2 regions of the Paenibacillus lacisediminis genome follow, and region 1 is predicted to be linked to the other one. Evidence: predicted binding sites of a transcription regulator. Region 1 holds the regulator's gene; the other holds the start of a gene.
What was found. Region 1 encodes Rex, which represses fermentation and respiration genes when NADH is low (regulators of the CRP and FNR family bind a similar motif). Its sites were predicted from a motif close to TTGTGAAATATTTCACAA; they were not measured.
Positions count from the first base shown of each region.

Region 1 (7,997 bases):
GTTACTTTTAGCAAAAACCATTGCTTATCGGATATAATTTTCGATATATCAAACCATATATCAAATCCACAAATAAGAGTATATCACATGATCTATCAATTATCGAAAAAAAGTATGACTATATTTCAAATTTTAAATGGGTTCACTGCTACATATTCTCAAGCAGAACAGGCAATTCGTTTAGATGGTCGGCGAGCCACCCCATTTCTTTGGCGAACCGGGCAGGCGGGACGCTGTGTTGATCCATCTTTTCATTAATCCACCAAACACTTTCCATATACCACAACAGTTGCAACGAGCGAACCAACAATCCTTCCTGCAACGGGCATTCTTCGCCATATCCTTGAAGAAACGCCGCAGCTAAAGAAACATCCAGAGTCTCCTTAAAGGCGCATGACATGGTCGCCCGAGCAACATCAAGCCAGGGATATTCAAAATTGAGCCGGTCGAAATCCAAAATAGCCGATAACCGATGATCGTCAAACAACAAATTATCCACCCATAAATCGCGGTGTGCCCAACCTTGCGGTATTCCCGCAAAAACTTCCACATCCGCCAATTCGGTGGCCAAAAGTTGTTTTTCGATAGGTTCGAGAATGTTCGTTTTACCTGCCGCTTCCGCTTGAGCCCAGACCGATTTCCAATAAGTTAAACGTTCCTCACGACTTGGCGGTATAAAATTTGGGGCGTTTCTCCTGGCAAGCGTTCCGTCATTCAGCAGCCGGTGCATTTTGCCCGCCATTCTCCCTAAATCATGAATTTGAGAGGAGTTGACCTCCCCCGGAGGGACCAGTTTCCCTTTACAATATTGCATGACAATGAATTTTTCCCCATGCTCGGACTCCAGCAAGATTTGGTCTTGGTATGTAACAATATTAGGACAGGCAATACCTTGGCGGAATAATCTTATTTGCTGGGAAAGCGCAATAGAAAGCTGGCTCGGATTGTATAACCGATACCTTTCTTTATTGTATTGTTTAAGAACATATTCTCCGGAATCCGTTGCAACTTTCCATTTTAAATTAAGCCAGCCGCGTTTGATCGTGGTTGCGTGCAGGATACGTAATCCAAAATAGTCCTGAAACGATTTTCTTAAATCGTTATAAATACCTTCCTCGTGCAGCATTTGATCAGAACCCGCCAAGTGCATACCCCTCCTAAAAAATAAAATGATCATGCATAGCGAACGTTTGTTTCTATATTACAAAAAAACGGCTTCCACGTTCAAGCAACTGAACATAGAAACCGTATGCTTCAAATCTCTTATTCGGTTAACGCCATGGAGGATCAGCGGTTCGGAAGCGTAAATACATCCTCTAACGCTTCGCCGGTGCCGAAATCATAAAAACGGTAGTAATGATGATCCTTTTGTTTATAAAACAACTGCCACACCAGCCGTTCATTATAGATGCCGGGCACTAGCCTGACGATATTGATTCCGGGCAGGCCTTTGTTGATGATCGCCCGCACCTGGTCCTCCGACACGCCTTCCGAAAGCAGCCGCACCTCGGGTGTATGCCCTTCCCGCAGCCACACCATCATCGCGCGGCCGGATGCGTCTTTGCCCTGCACCACCCAGCACACTTCGTCCCATACCGATTTCCAGACTTTATCGCCCTGGACCAGGTCCGTCTCCTGTTTCGCCTGCTCTATCACTGCATTCTCGCTTGCCCAAGTATCTTGAAGAACATAGATATAAAAACGGTGAAGGGCAAAAAGCACGATCACTAAAATCAGCAGCGAAAGCAGGAGCCACTTGGTTCTCTTTCTCAACCTTCTCTTCCTTTCCCCTGTAGCCAGTCGTTTAAACCCACCATTCGCACATACTCGCACAATCGCAGAAAAATAACGGTAATTTGGGTCGTTATTCGAACAATTTTACCTTGTGTCCGCAAAATAGCGGTAAATTTAGGCCTTATTTCCTCCGAAGACGGCAATATCCACCTTAATCACGGCCAGGGCAGGAAAATAACGACAAAAATGTCCCTTATTGTGGCCGAGACCTCTTCAAATCCGAAAATAACGCCTTTTTTTACCGCTAAATCGGCGCAATCGCAGGCTTAGGCATTGACGCAGTCATTAACGCAGTCATTAACGCAGTCATTAACGCAGCCATAGGCGCAATCACAGGCTCAGTCACAGCCACGATCATGACCAAAGCCACTGCTGCAACTGCAACCGCAACACGATCACGACCCTAGCCACACTGCTGCAACTGCAACCTCACGCACCGTTCAAGACCAAACCTCTACCGGGCCAGCAGCCCTTCGAAGGCCGCCTGCGCCTCATGGCGGATACGCTCCTCGTCGAGGGTAAGGCAAGCCCCGTGTTTGACCACCTGCTCACCGTTAACCCACACATGCTCTACGTCTTTGGAACCGGCCGAATAGACGACATGGGAAACGTAATCCGTCCTTGGCAGGAAATGGGCCTGTTCCGTATTCAGCGCGATAAAATCCGCCTTCATGCCGGCCGCAAGTTTCCCCGTATTCGGCAAAAACACCGATTTCGCTCCGTATTCCGTACCCATTTTGAGGGCTTCCAGCGCCGGAACGGCGGTAGGATCGCCGGAAACGCCTTTGTGGATCAACGCGGCAAGGCGGACCTCCTCCAACATATCAAGGTTGTTGTTGCTGGCGGCCCCGTCCGTCCCAAGCGACACGACCACGCCTTTGCCTAGCAGTTCCGGTACTCGCGCCACGCCGCTGGCCAGCTTCAGGTTACTGCCGGGATTGTGCGACACCGCCACGTTATGCGCCGCCAAAATCTCGATCTCTTCATCGGTCAAATGCACGGCGTGAGCAAGCAGCGATGGGCGGGAGAACATCCCGAGGTTCAGCAAATGCTGAACCGGTCTGACCCCGTAATCGTTCACGTTTTGCTCCACTTCCGCCCGCGTCTCTGACATATGCGTATGCATCGGCAGATCCAGATCATGAGCCGCTTGCACGAATTTCTCGAAAAATTCCGGCGGACACGTGTACGGCCCATGCGGCGAAATCATCGTCGTGATTCGGCCGTCCGCTTGACCGTGCCAATTTTTCGCAAACGCGATCGCTTCGTTCAGCTTCTGCTGCTGCACATCCGACGGGCACAACCCGATAACGCCGCGCATCAGCACAGCCCGAATGCCCGATTCCTGCACGACTTTGGCCACTTCATCCATATGGTCGTACATGTCCAGGAAGGTGGTCGTCCCGCCCTTAAGCATCTCCAGCACAGCCAACGCCGTCCCGGCGTACACGTCGCCGGCGGTGAATTTGGCTTCCATCGGCCACATTTTTTCCTGAAGCCATGTCTGCAGCACCATGTCGTCGCCGTAACCGCGCAATAGCGACATCGCCGCATGGCCATGCGTGTTGATCAGCCCCGGCATAAACAGCAGCCCGTTTCCGTCAAAAGTTTCCGCGTCTGCCGCGCCTTCCGGAAGCTGCTCGCCGATATAGGAGATCGTATCGCCCTCAACGAGCATATAGCCTTTAACAATAGAACGGGCCTGGTCGAACACGACAAAGGTTCCGTTCTTGATTAACCATTTACGACTCATGAGCAGGTTGTTCCTTTCCGTTTCCGTTATCCAAGTAATACGCCAAACTGAGCAAATCGGTCGTGAAATCGGCGGCATGAATGCGGACTTCCGGCGGCACCTTCAGAATTGTAGGGGCAAAGTTCAGAATCGCCCCGATTCCCGCCGCCACCAGTTGATCCGCCACGCGCTGCGCTTCAAAATCAGGCACGGTAATAATCCCGATCCGGATATTTTTCTCCCGCACCGTTTCCGTCAGCTCTTCGATCGGCTGGATTGTGATGTTATTGATCTGCGTGCCGATCTTCGCCGGAGACGCGTCAAACACCGCCACGATTTTCATGTTGTCCTTCAAATAAGCGTTGTAATTCGAAAGCGCGTGCCCCAAATTACCGGCGCCGACCAGCGCAACGTTGACCTGTTGGTCCAGATTGAGAATTTCCTGGATTTTCTCGATCAAATACGCGACATCGTAGCCGATGCCCTTTCGCCCGAAATCGCCAAAGTAGGCCAGATCTTTGCGGATCTGGGCCGGATTGAGGTCGAGCTTCTGGCCGAGCTCCTGTGAGGAAACCGTAGGCACCTCGCGCCGGCTCAGTTCGTTGAGAAAGCGCAAATACACCGGCAGCCGGCGTACTACGGCATCGGAAATTTTTTCGGATTTCATACGTTTATCCCCCTATTCTGACGCAGACTTAGAAACGTCTTCGTCTCCCGGACTTAACCATTCCGATATGCGCGGAACCATCTGAGAGAGCGGCATATGCTCCATCTTCGGCCCGGGCAGTGAATATAAAAAGTATTTCCCATAGTAAGATTCCAAGATGCGGGTATCGTAAACAACCACGATCCCCCGGTCCTGCGAGGAGCGGACGAGCCTGCCAAATCCCTGCTTAAAGCGGATGACCGCCTGGGGCACGGACAGTTTCATGAAAGGATTTTTCTTCTCCTTCTGCAGCCGTTCGCTTTTCGCTTCCACCAGCGGATGGTTGGGGGGCTGGAAAGGCAGGCGGACGATCGCCAAGCTCGTCAAAGCTTCGCCCGGAATGTCCACGCCTTCCCAGAAGCTGCTCGTTCCCAGCAGCACGGACGCCGCCTGGCCCTGGAACCGCCTTGTCAGCTTGCTGCGGCTGCCGCTGTCCATGCCTTGGCCGATAACCGTGATCCCCTGCGGCGACAGCAGCTCCTTCAGCGGATCATACACCTGCCGCAGCATCCGGTAAGACGTAAACAGCACCAGCATGCGGCCTTTAGTCGCCACTGCGGTATCGGCGAGCGAATGCACCAGCGTACTGACGAAATGATCGTCGCCCACGCTCCCCTTCACGCTTGGAAAATCGCGCGGAATAACGAGCAGCGCCTGGTTCCGGTAATCAAACGGCGACGGCAGCATCGTCGTGTTCAGCCGCTCTTGCTCGGCCGCTTCCGTCAGTCCCAACTGTTCGATCATATATTGGAACGACTTGTCGACCGACAGGGTTGCCGAGGTCATCACCACGCTTTTTTTCCTGTCGAAAAAATATTCCTTTAGCTGTGCGCTAACGTCGATCGGAACGGCATACATCTGCAAGGAGCGGCTGCGGAAATTCCCGTTCGCTTCCATCCAGTAAACCGTCTCCTCGCTCTCCAGCTTCATGAAGAAACGCAGCGCTTCCCGCTCGTTGGCCAAATCCTTGAATAAACCGTTGATGTCGGTCATCAGGCTTTCGGAGCCGAAATCCTCCTGATCTTCCCGGATTTGGGCGAGCATGCGGTCGCCCTTGCGAAGCACGTCCCCAAGCGCGACGTAAATCTGGTTCTCCAGCGCCGACAGCTTATCCCATTCCTGCGGTTTCTTTAGCGGAAGCAGACGGTAAACGAATTGCCCCGGATCGCCGGGCGCCGCGTCACTCCGTTCCGGCATGAGCGCAAACAACAGCTCGCTGAGCTTGTCCCAGCTCTCCTTCACATCGATCAGCGTCGGGTACATTTCGTCGATGACAGAGCACCATTCGCCCGTTTTTTCACCTCCCGCCGCTTGCAAAGCGATGCGGAGATTCGGCAACTGGCCGGTCTTGCTGTCCTTGAACAGCCGGGTAAGCGTATGAATGACGGTAAAATACTTCATATGAATGCCCAGATGTTTGCCTGCCACATCCTCCAAATGATGCGCTTCGTCGATGACCAAGCGCTCGTACCCCGGCAACAGCTGATGCCCGGCCTGGATATCGGTAAACAGCTTGGAGTGGTTCGTAATGACCACATCGGCTACCCCGGCTTCATGTTTGGCCCGGTGGTAAAAGCATTTGCGGAACCACGGGCAGGACCGTCCGAGGCAGGAGTCCGACTCGCTGGCCACCGTTTCCCAGAAATCGCCGCCGCGATTGCCCAAATTGAGCTCTTCATCGTCGCCGTTGACCGTTTGTGTCAGCCACACGATCATTTGCGCCGCCGTCATCACCTCTTCTTTCGGCGTAGCAAAGTCTTTTCTATTTATTTTATGTTCAAATTTGCGCAAGCACAAATAATGCTGCCTTCCTTTGAATACGGCAGCCAGGAAAGGAAACGGCACCACTTCGGTAAGCAGCGGAACATCTCTTTCCCGCAGCTGCTCCTGCAGATTGATGGTATGCGTGCTAACCATCACTTTTTCTTCCCGTTTGACGCTGTGATAAATAGCGGGCAGCAAATAACCAAGCGATTTCCCCGTTCCGGTGCCCGCTTCGATCAGCAGGTGCTTATCCTCGGCAAAAGCCTGGCTCACTTTCTCCAGCATCTTGTTTTGCGCGTCCCGCTCCTCGTATTGGGGCAGCCTTTCGCGCAAGCGCTCCCTTACCTGCTCCATGAACTGCTCGAAGGACACACCCTCCAGCGGATTCTCCGCCATAACGCCCCGCGGAGATTCGATATCCATCCAATCCTCCGCCTGCAATGCGAATTGGCGGTAGTAGATGTAACCGTCATCGCTTTGCTCGGTTTCGCGTTCCTTCTCCTGGACCATGGCGTCAAAAAACCAACCGAGATCACTGTCCTCGCCCGCAAACAAATCCGCGAGGCGCTGCAGCGTCAAAAGCGGCAGCCGCTCGCATTCCTCCAGGCATTTCAGGAAGATCAGCGCCGTCGCCAAGGCGTCGCTGTCCGCTTGGTGCGGCCGGTCGTGCTGGATCTCGAATTCGGCGGCCACGAGCCCAAGCTGATAGGAGGTCAGCGAAGGAAAGAGGATTTTCAGAAAATCCATCGTATCCAGAATCCGCCCCGTAAACGGCAGATAGCCCGTTTTGTCCAAAGCGCTTTGCAGATAGTTGAAGTCGAAAGCGACATTGTGCCCGACCAGCACCACATCGTTTAGCAGCGGAACCATCTCCATCATCACTTCGTCCAGGTCCGGCGCGTCCTTGACATCGTCTTCCGTGATGCCGGTCAATCCCGTGATGAATGGCGGGATCGGTATTCCCGGTTTGACGAAGGAGTGATATACCTGCGAAATCGACTTATCCGGTTCTATAATGGCAAGTCCCACTTGAATAATTTCATCGGAGGACTGGTTGCCCGTCGTTTCAAAATCGAGCACGGCATATTTCATTGCTTTTTAAGTCCCTTTCGTTCCAGTCTCTTTTACAGCATAACAGAAGAAGAGCGATTTGAAAATTCATGGCGGGCGTTATGTGTAATTAAAATCACAAAATAAAAGAGCGATGCGCCCGCGCTCATAGGCGGATTTACGCATCGCTCAACCGGTTTACGCAAAATAACGTTCGATCATGCCAACGATAAAAACGGTTTACAGCAAAGAAGCTAATTCATTGCCATAATACAATTTGCCCGTGCTGTTCAGACAAGCCTCAAGATTTGCCAAAGGCTCGGCGAGGGACGGATCGCTGTGGTGAGCCAAAGTAAAGTATTCCTTGGCTTTGGCCAAAATCCCTTTTTGCGCTTCGATGCAGCCCAGCGCATTATAAATGATCGAGCGAAGCCGTTTGTTTCCGGCGTTCTCCAGAACGAGCCAAAACTGCCGCGCGGCTTCCTCGCTTTGCTCCAGATGCAGATGGCACATACCCAGGAAGGTCCGGCCAAGCACGCTCCCGGGATACTGCTTCAGCACCTGCTCAAACTGCTCCAACGCCTGGGTAAACATCATCAATTTGTAATAACCTTGCCCTTTGATAAACGGGCCCGATTCGATCTCGGGGAGCGACAGAACCTCCTCAGTTTCAAGGTTGCCCCATCTTTGGCGCATCGCGGCCATCTTCTCTTCGAAACAAAGCCACTCCTCAATGATCCCGTCGCTCATGTGCTTAAGCAGGTGCCATTTTTGCGCGAGTTCCTGCTTTTGGACGCCCTGGGCCAGCGGATATTTACGCGAAATATCATCCAACATCTCATTCATTTCCGCAAAAACATGCTGAAACATCATTCGCATCCCACCCTTAACGAAAATGAAATCGGTCCGAGCCTTAAGATCATTTTTTGTTCCGGGCGGGTTTTTCATTCC
Region 1 is NZ_JBKIAX020000021.1:80,809-88,805, forward strand. It holds gene ACLD72_RS28105 (phosphotransferase) at 149-1,144, opposite strand; gene ACLD72_RS28110 (cell wall elongation regulator TseB-like domain-containing protein) at 1,288-1,773, opposite strand; gene ACLD72_RS28115 (amidohydrolase) at 2,249-3,547, opposite strand; gene ACLD72_RS28120 (redox-sensing transcriptional repressor Rex) at 3,537-4,193, opposite strand; gene dinG (ATP-dependent DNA helicase DinG) at 4,206-7,088, opposite strand; gene ACLD72_RS28130 (hypothetical protein) at 7,287-7,892, opposite strand.

Region 2 (7,997 bases), on a different contig from region 1:
ATAGGGATGCAAAAAAAAATGTGACAATTACATGTGATAGATTTCACATTTAATGTGAATGTAATCACAAACTATTCTTAATTTTAAATGTATACTTTCGGCATAAAGGATTTACAGGAGATTAACTAAGAATCGGAACAGTCTTATTCTGAAAGGGGCATGGATGATGATGGCTACAGCGAAAGAGAAATTGGTCGTGATCGGTAACGGAATGGCGGGGATCAGCACCGTTGAGCAAATATTGAAATTAACCTCCAAATTCGAAATTACGGTGTTCGGAAGCGAGCCGCATCCCAACTACAACCGGATCATGCTTTCCTATGTGCTTGAAGGCAGCAAAACGATAGATGATATTATCCTGAACGATTTGAACTGGTACCGTGACAATGGCATTACGCTGCATACCGGAACGGCGGTTGCCCGGATCGACAAGGAGACGAAGCAGGTTGTCACCGAAGACGGTGAGCGCGTGCCTTACGATAAGGTGCTGATCGCTACCGGATCGACCTCGTTTATTTTGCCGATTCCCGGCAGCGATAAGGAAGGGGTGGTTGGCTTCCGCGACATTTCCGACTGCGAACAAATGATCCAGGCGGCCAAGTCGTACCGCAAAGCGGCGGTTATCGGCGGAGGGCTGCTCGGGCTGGAGGCGGCCAAAGGACTCGTTCAGCTCGGCATGGACGTAACGGTCGTGCATTTAATGGAAGATTTGATGGAACGCCAGCTGGATCATCAGGCGGCGGGGATGCTGAAAGCGGAACTGGAGCGCCAGGGCATCAAATTTAAAATGGGCGCGCAGACGACCGAGCTGCTTGGCGATTCGCGGGTAAGCGGGCTGCGGTTCGCCGACGGCACGGAGCTGGAAGCGGAATTCGTCGTTATGGCCGTCGGCATCAAACCGAACGTTGCGGTAGCCAAAGCGAGCGGCCTCGAAGTGAACCGTGGGATCGTCGTGAACGATTATCTGCAGACATCGCTGGAAGGCGTGTATTCCGTCGGCGAGTGCACGGAGCACCGCGGCACCTGTTACGGCCTCGTCGCTCCGCTGTTTGAGCAGGGCATGGTTCTGGCGAAGCATATCAGCGGCGTGGAAACAGCGCCTTACACCGGTTCGGTCGTTTCGACCAAACTCAAAATATCCGGGGTTGACGTGTTTTCGACCGGGGAATTTATCGATGGTCCGGAACATACGGTGATCAGCAGCAAAGACGAGTGGAAACGGACCTACAAAAAAATTCTGCTGAAGGACGACGTTTTTGTAGGCGCGGTGCTGTTTGGCGACATTAACGATTCGGCCGAGCTGCAGAAGCTGATCAAGCAGAAGGCGGAGATGACGGACGAATTGTACGCCTCGCTGATGGGCACGGGCTGCTGCGGCGGCGGTGGCCAAAAGAAAGCTTCGGTCGAAACGATGGCGGACGACGAAATTGTCTGCGGCTGCAACGGGGTGACCAAAGGGACGATCGTTGACGTGATCACCAACCAGGGATTAACGACCGTCGACGAGATCAAAGCCTGCACGGGGGCGACCCGGTCTTGCGGAGGCTGCAAGCCGGTGGTTGAGCAAATATTGCAATACGTGCTGGGAGACGGATTTGAGTCGGCGGCGAAACAGGGCATATGCAGCTGCACGACGCTGAGCCGTGATGAAATCGTGGCTGAGATCAAGGCGAAAGGGCTGCAGACGACCAAAGAAGTGATGAACGTGCTTGGCTGGAGCCAGCCGGAGGGCTGCTCGAAATGCCGCCCGGCCATCAACTATTATCTCGGCATGTTGTACCCGGACACGCACGAGGACGAAAAGGAATCGCGTTTCGTGAACGAACGGATGAGCGCCAACATTCAGAAGGATGGGACTTACACTGTTGTACCGCGGATGTACGGCGGCGTGACGACGCCGGAGGACCTGAAGAAAATCGCCGACGTATCGCTGAAATACGATGTGAAGGTCGTAAAGGTTACCGGCGGCCAGCGGCTGGACTTGATCGGTGTGAAAAAGGAAGACTTGCCGAAAGTGTGGGCCGAGCTCGACATGCCGTCGGGATACGCCTACGCCAAATCGCTCCGCACGGTGAAAACCTGCGTCGGCTCGCAGTTTTGCCGGTTCGGCACACAGGATTCGATGGGTATGGGCGCGCAGCTCGAACGCAAATTCGAACGGCTTGATTTTCCGGCTAAATTCAAAATGGCGGTGAACGGCTGCCCGCGCAACTGCGCCGAATCGTGCACGAAGGATATCGGGATCGTCGGCAACGACGGCGGATGGGAAATCTTTATCGGCGGTAACGGAGGGATCAAGGCCCGGCTTGCGGATTCGCTGTGTAAGGTGAAGACCGATGAGGAGCTGATCGAGCTGTGCGCAGCCATTATCCAGCATTACCGCGAAACCGGCAACTACCTGGAAAGAACGTCGGAGTGGGTTGAACGGATGGGGCTGGACAATATCCGCGCGGCGGTAGTGGACGATGCGGAAAATCGTAAAGCTTTGGTAGAACGCGTTGAGTTTGCCTTGAAGCAGGTTTCGGACCCGTGGAAAAAGATGCTAAACGACAACGAAACGCGCGGCAAGCTGTTCCACAGCCTGGAAATGAGCGAACAGATGAACTAAACCGGACGGATGACAGGAAAGGGGAAGAGGAGCATGAACAAGGACATGAGTAAAGAGACATTTTTCCCGGTGGGGCCCGTGGAGCAGTTTCTGCCCCAGATCGGGCGCGTGGTGGAAGCAGGAGGCCATGAATTGGCGGTGTTCCGTTTATCTGACGGGCGCATCTTCGCCGCCCTGAATCAAAATCCTCATCCGAAAGGCGGGCCGCTGGCCGAAGGAATCGTATCCGGGCATTACCTTTACGACCCGCTCTACGATTGGAAAATCGATCTGACGACCGGCCTGGTCCAGGCCCCGGACAGCGGACAAGTGCCGATGTTCCCGGTCAAGGTGGAGGGCGGACAGGTGTCGATCGCCGTCAGCGCCTTGCAGCAAGTATAGGCCCTGCAAGATCGTAAGCGCGGTGACCCTGCTCTCAGGAATCGCCGCGCTTGCTTTCAATGGAGGACACGCATAAGGGGAGGAAACGGCAATGTATACGCCAAATGTGGAAGCCATTGTGGAAACGGCAGTCAAGAAAAAGGAAAAAATGAATGAAAGCTTGCCGAAGTATATCGTTTCGGCCATGCTGGCCGGCGCTTACGTCGGGCTCGGCATTATTCTCATCTTCAGCATCGGTGCGCCGCTGGCCGCGGCGAAATCGCCATACCAGACGATGCTGATGGGGATGTCCTTCGGACTTGCCCTGACGCTGGTCGTTTTTGCCGGTTCGGAGCTGTTTACCGGGAACAATATGTTTTTTGCGGCAAGCACGCTGGCGAGGCGGACAACGGTAGGCGATACGGCGAAAAACTGGACGGTCGTGTTTCTCGGCAACCTGGCGGGGGCGGTTGTGCTTTGTTTGCTGATCGTCGGCAGCGGGCTGTTCAAAACGGCGGCGCCGGAGCATCTTATTTTTGCCTCTGCCGCGAAGAAGATGGGCGCTCCGGTCACCGAACTGTTTTTCCGCGGCATTCTGTGTAACTGGCTCGTTTGCCTTGCGTTATGGATGGCGAACCGCGCCAAGGAAGATATCGCCAAGCTGGTGTTGATCTGGTGGTGTCTATACGCCTTTATCGCCAGCGGGTACGAGCATAGCGTGGCAAATATGACGCTGCTCAGTTTGTCGCTGCTACTGCCAAACCACCCTGACACGATTACGCTCGCTGGCTGGTTTCACAATATGATCCCGGTGACGCTGGGCAATATTATCGGCGGCGCGGTATTTGTGGGCATGGCGTATTGGTTCATATCCCCGGTGCGCAAGAAGGCGAAACCAACGAAAGATGGAAAAGCAGCATAAACCGGCTCATCCCGAGCCGGTTTTTTTTTGACGTATCAGAAAGTATAAAATTCCGAGGAAGGAGAAGAGGAATCAGGGGGCTAAGGGACACCAGAGCCGTTATTTGAGGAAAAAACGAAGGTTTGCAAAATGTAAAGGACACAGATGACGTTATTTACCTCAAATCGTCCTGGATGAACGGGTTTAGAGCGAAATAGGGCCGCCTGTGTCCGTTAGGCTGGGAAATACCCGGGAAATAGGCGGATAAGGTCGCTGTTGTCCGTTAGAGTAACGTCCAAAGTAGAAGTCAGAGCCATTAAAGGACGCCGTTAGGCGTTTTTCTTACGTTTTCGTCCAGAACGCGGCCAGACAAAAAAAGCGTCCCGTAAATCGGGACGGCTTTACATATAAAGACAGGCACATATAGCCAGGCACACGGCGGGTCAGATCCGGCAAATTTCGTTCGGGCACAGCTCGCAATGGCAAATATCTTGCAGCATGACCATATCTTTGATGACGATCATGCCGTTCTCGTATTCGAGTGCATCCTTTTTGCGCAGGTCGCTGAGCATCCGGTTGACGCTTTCGCGCGTAGCTCCGATCATGTTGGACAAGTCGGTGTGGGTGATTTTTTTGTTGATCAGAATCGTGTCCCCATGCTGTTCCCCGTATGTGTTGCTGAGGCGGATCAGCGTCGAGCAAAGAGCGCCCGGCTTACCGTACATCATTAAATCGCGGAATTTCGTCTGCGTCAGGCGATGGTGGATGCCCATCCATTTCATGAAGTCGATCGCAAAATCGCAGTGCTGGCATATCATGATTTCAAGATCTTTTTGATCGATCACGCCGATTTCGCAGTCTTCGATCACCTCGGCCGTGAAGCTGTGCTTGGTGCTGAAGAACGGATCAGCCTGGCCAACCATGTCGCCGCGTCCGTACATATACAAAATGAGTTCTTTGCCTTCGTCGGTCGATTTGGTTAGCTTGACGCGTCCGCGTTTGATGTAAAACAGTTTATCGGAAAAATCACCTTCCCAGAACAAATGCGTCCCCTCGGGATATGCTTTATCTTTCATTGTGACGAGAAGGCGGTTGAAGTTTTGTTCTGTAAAACAGCTCGTGTTACCGCGGGGCAGGGTGGCGTTTACGATTTCACTCATCTTGGATTTCCCCTTTATATTTCTGATTTTTATGAAATTTTTAATTAATTATATAACGATTATTGCAAAATTTGGGGGCTTGAAAGAGCGAAAAAGTGTCGAAATTCTAACATTGTGACTAAATTCACGAAATTTGCATCATAAGCGAAAATATTTCAGAACTTTTTATACTTTGTGAAAAAATTCACTATACAAAATCGCATCCCTATGCTATGATCAAAACATAAAAAGAAAAAACACATCTTTTAAGGATGAACTTGCAAGTGAAAAATTTCACGAACTTGTTGATAACCGTCTTAACTGCAGGTTGATCCTTACCAAACTCAGGAGGATGAGAGAAATGGCCGTAAAAAATGAAGCGACGACGAAAGCCCAGCCCACTCCGGAAGCTTACATCCAAACTTTGATCGACAAAGCGAAAAAAGCTTCCGAGGCGTTCATGAGCATGACGCAGGAGCAGATTGACGGCATTGTGCAGGCGATGGCCCTGGCGGGTCTTGACAAACACATGCATCTCGCGAAGATGGCGGTGGAGGAGACCGGGCGCGGGGTGTACGAAGACAAAATCATTAAAAACATGTTCGCTACGGAGTACATTTACCACAACATCAAATACGACAAAACGGTAGGCGTCATTGAGGACAACGATTTTGACAGCTTCCAGAAAATCGCCGAGCCAGTCGGGATCATCATGGGGATTACGCCGGTGACGAACCCTACGTCGACCACGATTTTCAAGTCGCTGATTGCGATAAAAACCCGCAACCCGATCATCTTCGGCTTCCATCCATCCGCTCAAAAATGCAGCGCGGAAGCCGCTGAAATATTGCTGGAGGCTGCGGTGAAACACGGGGCCCCCGCCGACTGCATCCAATGGATCGAAAATCCGTCGATGGACCGCACGAACGCTTTGATGAACCATCCGGACGTAGCCTGCATCCTCGCTACCGGCGGTTCCGCGATGGTAAAAGCGGCGTACAGCTGCGGCAAACCGGCCCTTGGCGTCGGCCCCGGCAACGTACCTTGCTTCATTGAGAAGAGCGCGAATCTCGATCAAGCCGTCAACGATCTGATTCTTTCCAAAACGTTTGACAACGGCATGATTTGCGCTTCCGAACAAGCGGTCATTATTGAGGAACCCGTATTCGACCAAGTGAAAAAGAAAATGATCGCCAACGGTTGCTATTTCGTAAACAAAGATGAAGCGGCAAAACTGACGGCAGGCGCGATCATCGCCGATAAATGCGCGGTGAACCCGGCGATCGTTGGACAGCCGGCAACGAAGATCGCGGAAATGTGCGGTATCGACGTGCCGGCCGGAACGAAAATCCTCGTCGCCGAAATTGAAGGCGTCGGTCCGAAATTCCCGCTTTCCGCGGAGAAGCTTAGCCCGGTGCTCGCTTGCTATAAAGTGAAAAACGCCGAGCAAGGCATCGAACGCGCGTTGGAAGTCGTGGAGTTCGGCGGTATGGGCCACTCTTCGGTCATTCATTCGAACAACCAGGAAATCATCCAGAAATTCTCCGACCGGATGCCGACCTGCCGGATTTTGGTGAACCAGCCTTCCTCGCAAGGCGGCATCGGCGACATTTACAACTCGAACCTGCCTTCGCTGACGCTCGGCTGCGGGTCCTACGGGCGCAACTCGACATCGTCGAACGTTACGGCCGTCAATCTGATCAACGTGAAAAGGGTGAACCGTCGTACCGTGAATATGCAGTGGTTTAAAGTGCCAAGCAAAATTTATTTTGAGAAAAACTCGACGCAATATTTGGCCAAAATGCCGGACATCTCCCGCGTAATGATCGTTACTGACCCGATGATGGTGAAGCTGGGTTACGTGGAAAGAGTCGAGCATTACCTCCGTCAACGCCAAACGCCGGTAGCGATCGAAGTGTTTTCGGATGTCGAACCGGACCCGTCGACAACGACGGTGGAACACGGTAAGGAGATGATGGCGAAGTTCCAACCGGACTGCATTATCGCTCTCGGCGGCGGGTCGGCGATGGATGCGGCGAAAGGGATGTGGCTGTTCTATGAATATCCGGATGAAGATTTCTTTAACCTGAAGCAAAAATTCATGGATATCCGCAAACGCCTTTACAAGTATCCGCGACTCGGACAAAAAGCGAAATTCGTGGCCATTCCGACGACCTCGGGAACGGGCTCGGAAGTAACGTCGTTTGCCGTCATCACGGACAAAATCAAAGGCAATACGAAGTATCCTTTGGCCGATTACGAACTGACGCCGGACGTGGCGATCATCGACCCGGTATTCGTGTACAGCCTGCCGAAAACCGCGGTGGCCGACACGGGGATGGACGTTCTGACGCATGCGATCGAGGCTTACGTATCCGTAATGGCCAACGACTACACGGACGGACTATGCATTAAAGCGATCCAGCTCGTCTTCCAGTACCTTGAAAAATCGGCGCTGACCGGCGACGAACTGGCCCGCGAAAAAATGCACAACGCTTCGACGATCGCGGGGATGGCGTTCTCCAATGCATTCCTTGGCATCAACCATAGCTTAGCCCATAAATGGGGCGGCGAATTCCATACGGCGCATGGCCGGACCAATGCGATCCTGATGCCGCACGTCATCCGCTACAACGCCAAGAAGCCGACGAAGTTTGCCGCATGGCCGAAATACACGCACTTCACAGCCGACGAACGTTACGCGGAAATCGCCCGCATCCTGGGCTTGCCGGCGCGGACGACGGAAGAAGGCGTGAAGAGCCTGATCAATGCGATTCGCGACCTGAACAGAAAGCTCGGTATTCCGGAAACATTCCAGGATCTCGGTTTCGACCCGAAAGTATTCGAATCGCGCGTAGATTATTTGGCCGACCGCGCGTTCGAAGACCAATGCACGACCGCCAATCCGAAGCTGCCGCTGGTGACGGAGCTGGCGGAAGTCTACCGCGACGCTTTCTACGGAAGATTTGAAAATTAAGTGAACAAAGGC
Region 2 is NZ_JBKIAX020000010.1:202,803-210,799, forward strand. It holds gene nirB (nitrite reductase large subunit NirB) at 170-2,608, shown strand; gene nirD (nitrite reductase small subunit NirD) at 2,642-2,989, shown strand; gene ACLD72_RS20110 (formate/nitrite transporter family protein) at 3,081-3,890, shown strand; gene ACLD72_RS20115 (Crp/Fnr family transcriptional regulator) at 4,313-5,029, opposite strand; gene adhE (bifunctional acetaldehyde-CoA/alcohol dehydrogenase) at 5,370-7,985, shown strand.
Region 2: the regulator Rex is predicted to act here: its motif matches at 5,202-5,219, upstream of adhE (bifunctional acetaldehyde-CoA/alcohol dehydrogenase).